2 regions of the Tardiphaga sp. 42S5 genome follow, and region 1 is predicted to be linked to the other one. Evidence: riboswitches for the same ligand, from Rfam matches in the RefSeq annotation. Region 1 holds a riboswitch; the other holds the start of a gene.
The links. Region 1 has a riboswitch for S-adenosylmethionine ahead of metX (homoserine O-acetyltransferase MetX). Riboswitches for the same ligand answer to the same signal wherever they lie in the genome.
Positions count from the first base shown of each region.

Region 2: it holds a riboswitch for S-adenosylmethionine, as region 1 does, so the genes downstream of both, SFY93_RS05825 (O-succinylhomoserine sulfhydrylase) here and metX (homoserine O-acetyltransferase MetX) in region 1, are expected to answer to the same signal.

Region 1 covers NZ_CP139027.1:13,764-17,440, reverse strand. Annotated here, with positions in the region: gene hisC (histidinol-phosphate transaminase) at 1-399, opposite strand, end outside; gene SFY93_RS00065 (chorismate mutase) at 426-1,277, opposite strand; SAM riboswitch at 1,480-1,559, shown strand; gene metX (homoserine O-acetyltransferase MetX) at 1,647-2,849, shown strand; gene metW (methionine biosynthesis protein MetW) at 2,852-3,538, shown strand.
Region 2 covers NZ_CP139027.1:1,244,245-1,247,921, reverse strand. Annotated here, with positions in the region: gene SFY93_RS05835 (hypothetical protein) at 222-428, shown strand; gene SFY93_RS05830 (2'-deoxycytidine 5'-triphosphate deaminase) at 445-1,551, opposite strand; SAM riboswitch at 1,659-1,738, shown strand; gene SFY93_RS05825 (O-succinylhomoserine sulfhydrylase) at 1,821-3,002, shown strand; gene SFY93_RS05820 (SGNH/GDSL hydrolase family protein) at 3,131-3,677, opposite strand, start outside.

The DNA of each region.
Region 1 (3,677 bases):
TTCCGGAGCGACCACATTGGTGGCGCCGTTCGCCTGGGTGGCGATCGGGTAGACCAGGAAGCCGTGTGCGGTCGAAATCGCCTCGTCGCCGGGGCCGAGATAGACATGCGCAATCAGGTTGAGAATTTCATCGGAGCCGGCGCCACAGATTATCTGCGCGGGATCGAGGCCGAAGCGGTGGCCTAGCGCCTCGCGCAGCACCTTCGACGTGCCTTCCGGATAATCCTCGAGATGCGCGACAGCGGTGGCGAAGGCGTCCTTGGCGCGCGCCGACGGACCGAACGGGGTCTCGTTGGCCGAGAGCTTGTAGGTCTTGCGGCCGGGCTCCACCACCGGGCTCTTGCCAGGGGTGTAGGGCGCGATATCGAGAATGCCGGGCTTCGGCACAGGACGGGACATCTTCAACTCCAGAACGTCAGATTGGCTTACGAACGCGGTGCGTCGCTGGCGGCCACGGTATAGCGGGTTGCGTGGCTGCCGACGAGAGCCGTGGAGCGCACCGAGGCGCCGGCTTCGATCAGCGCCGACTTGATCTTGTCGAGGCTGGAGGCTCTCGTGATCGAGATCAGCAGCGCCGCGCCGTCAAAGGCGGTATCCGGCACGGCGACGATTTCGGCCAGCGGCGACAGCGCACGCGCGGTCTCGGCATTCCAGCCGGACACCCGCACGCTCCACATCTCGACCTCGGTCACCATGGCGCTGTCAGCAACGCGCGACACCACGAACACCGGCAATGCGGCCGGATGGTCGGCGCGTTCGATGAACGGCAGGCGCGCGATGATCTTCGGCGCGCCCTGGGCTTCCAGCGGGATCCACCACGGCGTGCGGCTGGACGTCGCCGAGACCAGCGCGAGATCGCCCTTGGACTTGGCCACGGCCTCGACCGCTGCGGCGGCGCTGAAATGCGCGACGTAGGGCACCGTGAAGCCGAAATGAAAGCGCGCGGAATCTCGCATAGCGCTCTCGCCGAGCGACAGATCCGCATGCACCGAGAACGGCGCCTGAACGTAAGTGAAAGTCGAGATGATCACCCGCCAGATGCTCTCGACGGTGTCGATCGGCAGGATGCCGCGATGGCGCTGCACCAGACGGCGCATCATGTCGGCCTCGCGCGCCGGCCGAAAGGCCGAGCCGACCTCCTGGGTCTGCTTCACCGAAATCAGCCGGTCGATGATGTCGCCGCGCTGCATCAACAGGGCGTGAACCTGCGCGTCGATGCTGTCGATCTCTTTGCGCAGTTCATCCAGCGAGGGCGGGGCGGGTGGTAATTTCGACATGTTCAAAACCTTCGGGACGGGAGGCGTGATAGGTCCCGTCGAGCTTGCCGGGCCGGCTCCGGGGAGCCGGCGGGCACGGCCATTGATTAGGTAAGACGGTGCCGGAAAGCAAAGAAAACATGGAAGATTTGGCCGCAGGGCAGTTGGGCAATTTGACCGGGGGATGCCCATATTGACGGCAGGCGGGTGTGGGACTAGTTTCTGGTTCTTCCGTGGTCATTTGAGCCGGCCGGCTTGCAGCCACGTTAAACAACTCGCTAAACAGGCCGGGGACAGTTTGATCCCGGCCGAGCTATTTGTTCAGGCCGGGTTTTTTATGGCCTGATTCCGGTTTTGGTTTGAGAACCTCCTGAGGAGGCCGGTATCAAGATGGTAAATGTCGAACTGGTGAAGAGTCCGGTTGTCCGCCCCGATGAGCGTGGACATGAAGCCGATCATCCGACCTCGCTGGTCGCGGGTTTTGGCATGGATCAGCCGCTGCGGCTCGATTGCGGCATCGACCTCGCCCCGTTCCAGATCGCCTATCAGACCTACGGAACTCTCAACGCCGACAAATCCAATGCCATCCTGGTCTGCCACGCTTTGACCGGCGACCAGCACGTCGCCAATATCAATCCGATCACCGGCAAGCCCGGCTGGTGGCAGACGCTGGTCGGCCCCGGCAAGGCACTCGATACCGAACGCTACTTCATCATCTGTTCGAACGTGCTCGGCGGCTGCATGGGCTCGACCGGTCCGGCCTCGACCAATCCCGCCACTGGCAAGATCTGGGGACTGGATTTTCCGGTCATCACCATTCCCGACATGGTGCGTGCGCAGGCGATGCTGATCGACAGTCTCGGTATCGGTCAGTTGTTTTGCGTCGTCGGCGGCTCCATGGGCGGTATGCAGACGCTGCAATGGACCGCGGCCTATCCGGAGCGGGTGTTCTCCGCGCTGGCGGTTGCCTGCAGCACGCGGCACTCGGCGCAGAATATCGCGTTCCATGAGTTGGGCCGCCAGGCTGTCATGGCCGATCCCGATTGGCGGGGCGGGCGCTACTTCGAGGAAGGCACACATCCGCATCGCGGCCTCGGCGTCGCGCGGATGGCCGCGCATATCACCTATCTGTCGGATGCCGCCTTGCACCGCAAGTTCGGCCGCCGCATGCAGGACAGGGAGTTGCCGACATTCTCCTTCGATGCGGATTTTCAGGTCGAGAGCTATCTGCGCTATCAGGGCTCGTCCTTCGTCGAGCGCTTCGATGCCAACTCCTATCTCTATCTGACGCGTGCGATGGACTATTTCGATATCGCAGCCGACCACAACGGCAAGCTTGCGGAAGCGTTTCGCGATACGCAGACGCGTTTCTGTCTGATGTCGTTCACATCAGACTGGCTGTTCCCGACGGCAGAATCGCGCGACGTCGTGCATGCGCTGAATGCCGGCGGCGTCCGCGTGTCCTTTGCGGAGATCGAAACCGACAAGGGTCATGATGCCTTCCTGCTCGACGTGCCCGAGTTCCTCGATATCGCCGGTGCATTCCTGAACTCCGCAGCTTCCGTGCGCGGCCTGCCTGTTACGGGGACATAGAGATGGCGTTTCCACAACAGACCTTGCCGCTGAATTCTGCGGTGGCGACGCCGGCGCCGCGCGGCACGCAGGACTATCGCGGCGATCACCTCCTGGTCGCGGAGATGATCAAGCCGGGCTCGAAGGTGCTCGACGTGGGCTGCGGCGATGGCGATCTGCTGCAATTGCTGGAAAGCCGCGGCATTGACGGCCGCGGCATCGAATTGTCGCGCGAGGGCGTCAACCGCTGTGTCGGCAAAGGCCTCGCAGTGGTGCAGGGCGACGCCGATACGGACTTGATCAACTATCCCGACGATGCGTTCGACTACGTGATCCTGTCGCAGACGCTGCAGGCGACGCGGCAGCCGCGCGTCGTGCTGGAAAATCTGCTGCGCATCGGCCGCAGCGCGATCGTGTCGTTTCCGAATTTCGGCTTCTGGAAAATGCGCGTGCAGTTGCTTGTCGGCGGACGCATGCCACGTACGGAGAATCTGCCGGCGACGTGGTACGACACGCCGAACATTCACTTCTGCACCATCAAGGACTTCGTGCAGCTGTGCGACGAGATCAACGTGAAGATGGAGCGGGCCGTTGCGCTCGATCTCTATGGCCGTCCGCTGCGCCTCAATGCGCCGTGGTGGTTCTGGAACATGTTCGGGGAGCAGGGCGTTTTCCTGCTGAGCCGCGCGAGTAAATCGGCGCAACCCTGATCGCGTGTAGATTTCTGCCTGATGGAAACAGAAATACCGCATTCCATGCGGCTTTTCACGCCGTGTGTCGGCCTGCGATACACGCCAAAGATGTGAGTAAAAGCTAATTCGAATAGGTAATATAAGCGCACATTCTGTC
Region 2 (3,677 bases), 1.2 Mb from region 1:
TCAAGCGAACGTCCGCGCTGCCCCAGATGCATGTCCCGCATGATGCTCGCCCGGATCGGTCCGGGGTCGTCTGGGGTGAACCCGCGCTCGTTCGAATGCGGGTCATGCGGCCATTTCATCAAAGCCTTAATTGCAGACGACCCTATGAAATCCAGATCTGCAGGCTGGCTCGACGCCGACCTTCGTGCACCGAATTAGAGCGCCACGAAAGGACAAGCACGATGCGCAGCAGGCAGAAAACTGTCTTTCTTTCGGCCGATCACCTGGAGATTCAAGCGGCTTCCCGGATCAGCGAGGCCGCATTGCTGCCGCCCGGCGAAGCCCGCAACCAGGCCCTAAGGAACGCCGCGCAGTTGCGTTCCTACGCCGAGATGAAGCGGGCATTGTCGCCGTCACCTGCGGCATTGGTACAGACTGCGAAACGTTGACGCGACGACGCCCCCGTCAGACCTTGAAGTGCTTCGAGAGCTTCAGGCTCTGGCCCTGATAATTCGAACCGATGCGCTGGCCGTAGAGGGCATCCGGACGATCCAGCATGCGCTCATAGACGAGACGGCCGACGATCTGGCCATGTTCGAGAATGAACGGCACTTCGCGCGAGCGCACTTCCAGCACCGCGCGCGAGCCCTTGCCGCCGGCGCCGTCATGGCCGAAGCCGGGATCGAAGAAGCCGGCATAGTGGACGCGGAATTCGCCGACCAGCGGATCGAACGGCACCATTTCGGCGGCGTAGTCCGGCGGCACCTGCACCGCTTCCTTGGAGGCAAGAATGTAGAACTCGCCGGGATCGAGGATCAGCGTGCCGTCCTTGCGCGCCGAGATCGGCTCCCAGAATTCATTGACGCTGTAGCCACCGCGACGATCGATATCGACGACGCCGGTATGGCGTTTGGCGCGGTAGCCGACGAAGCCCGAGGCATTCTCGCCGGAGAGATCGACAGACAGCGCGAGGCCGTTGTTGAGATCGGCCGTGTCGCTGTCGACCAGCGGCTCCTGCGCATGTAGTTCTTCCAGCGCCTCGGTGTCGAGCACCGCATCGCCGACGCGGAAACGGACCTGCGACAGGCGCGAGCCTTCGCGCAGCAATACCGGGAATGTCTTCGGGCTGATTTCGGCATAAAGCGGCCCGTGATAGCCCGCACCGATCACATCGAACCGTCTGGTGCCATCAGCAATCACCCGCGTGAACACGTCGAGGCGTCCCGTGGAGCTCTTCGGATTGGCAGCCGCGAAGATGTTCGGCGGCAGCGCCAGGCTTTCGATCAGCGGCACGATGTAGACGCAGTTGGTTTCGAGCACCGCACCGTCCGACAGGTCGATCTCGTGCAGCTTCAGCTCGTCGATGCGTTCGGCGACCGTCGAATTCGGCCCCGGCAGGAAGCTGGCGCGCACGCGATAGGCGATGGAGCCCAGCCGCAGATCGAGGCTGGCGGGCTGAATCTGGCTCTCGACGAAGGGATATTCCGGCAGGATCAGGCCGGCATCGGCCATCGCCGCAATCATGCGGTCGGGCAGAATTCCATCGGCATCGGGGGCAAGCGTAAACGGCACAGGTCTCGTCCTTCGGTCGTCCTTCAGCGAGAATACACTGAAAAATAGCGACTTTACCGGTTATCTCAGCCCCGCCTTGACGAAAAGGGCAAGCGGGAATATGCACATCGTTATCCCGTGGTGATTTGAGCCGGCCGGCTTGCAGCCACGTAAAATAAGTCGCTAAACAGGCCGGGGACACATGTCCTTCCAGCATGCGATCCCGGCCTGAGGACGTCCGTCCAGGCCGGTTTTTTGTGCCCGTATTACGCGGGTACGTTGGAGGTCACATGTCTACGAAGTCCTATCGCCCCGAAACCCGGCTCGTTCATTCCGGCGCGCTGCGCTCGCAATTCAACGAGACGTCCGAAGCCCTCTTCCTCACGCAGGGCTTCATCTACGAGACCGCTGAAGCCTGCGAGGCGCGGTTCAAGGGCGAAGATCCCGGTTTCATCTATTCGCGCTTTTCGAATCCGAATACGTCGATGTTCGAGAGCCGCATGATCGACCTCGAAGGTGCGGAGGCCGCACGCTCGACGGCCACCGGCATGGCCGCCGTGACCACCGCCATTCTCGCGCCGCTGCGCATGGGCGATCACGTCGTCGCCGCCAAGGCACTGTTCGGCTCCTGTCGCTACGTCATCGAAGAGCTGCTGCCGCGCTATGGCATCGAGTTCACCCTCGTCGATGGCCTCGACCTCGACCAGTGGCAGAAGGCAATGCGCCCAAACACCAAGTCGCTGTTCCTGGAAAGTCCGACCAATCCGACGCTCGACGTGCTCGACATATCAGCCATCGCTGACATCGCCCATGCCGGCGGTGCGCGACTGATTGTCGATAACGTGTTCGCGACGCCGCTCTGGCAGAGCCCGCTGGCGCTCGGTGCAGATGTCGTCGTGTATTCGGCGACCAAGCACATCGATGGGCAAGGGCGCTGCCTCGGCGGCATCATCCTGTCGTCGAAGGACTTCATCGACGAGCATATTCACAACTATCTGCGCCAGACCGGCCCCTCGATCTCGCCGTTCAATGCGTGGACGCTGGTGAAGGGACTGGAGACGCTGGCGATCCGTGTCGAACGGCAGACGCAGACCGCGGCTGCTATCGCAGACGTGCTGGCCCAGCATCCGAAGATTTCGCGGCTGATCTATCCGGGCCGCGAGGATCATCCGCAGGCGGCAACGGTGAAGAAGCAGATGCGCGCCGGTTCGACGCTGATCGGCTTCGAGGTAAAGGGAGGCAAGACCGCGGCGTTCCGCGTCCTCAACGAGCTGAAAGTGGCTCGTATCTCGAACAATCTCGGCGACGCCAAGAGCCTCGTCACGCATCCGGCGACGACGACGCATCAGCGCCTGCCGCTGGAGGCGCGACTCGAACTCGGGATCACGGAAGGTTTCATCCGCTTCTCGGCGGGCCTCGAGCATCGTGACGATCTGATCGAGGATCTCGAAGCGGCACTGGCGAAGGCGTAGTTCGCGCCATCACACTCCGTCATGCCCGGCGAATGCCGGGTATCCACGTCTTTGCCTCAAACCAAGACGTGGATGGCCCGGACAAGCCCGGCCATGACGGCGTTTTAGTTTCAACTACCACAATAAACTTACAGCGGCTTCTGCGCCTGCTGAATCTGCGGTTCATTGATGCCAAGCTTCACCTGGCCGACCGACTTGATGATGTTGTCGCCGAGCAGCTGCGCGAAGCAGGCATAGCCCCAATCGTTCATATGCAGGCCGTCGGCAATGACGAAGCTGTCAAACGACATCTGCTGGCCTTCGTGCCATTCCTTCATCACTTCGAAGCGCGGGAAGATGCCGACCTTGCGCAGTTCGGCGACCTTGTGGAGCAGCGAGACCATCTTGCTGGTGCCTTCCGGCCGCGTATTCACCAGCGGCGAATATTGCGGATCGACCAGCACCAGATCGGCGCCTGCGGCCTGAATGCGGGCGACACCGTCTTCCACCATCTTGCTGGTTTCGCCGGGATCGAGATTGCGCAGCACCGCATTGGTGCCGACCTGCCAGATCACGAGATCGGGCTTCGAATTGATCACTTCGCTCTGCAGCCGCGCCATCATTTCCGGCGCATCTTCGCCGCCCTTGCCGCGGTTGAGCACGGTGATATTGGCCGACGGGTAAGCACGATGCAGC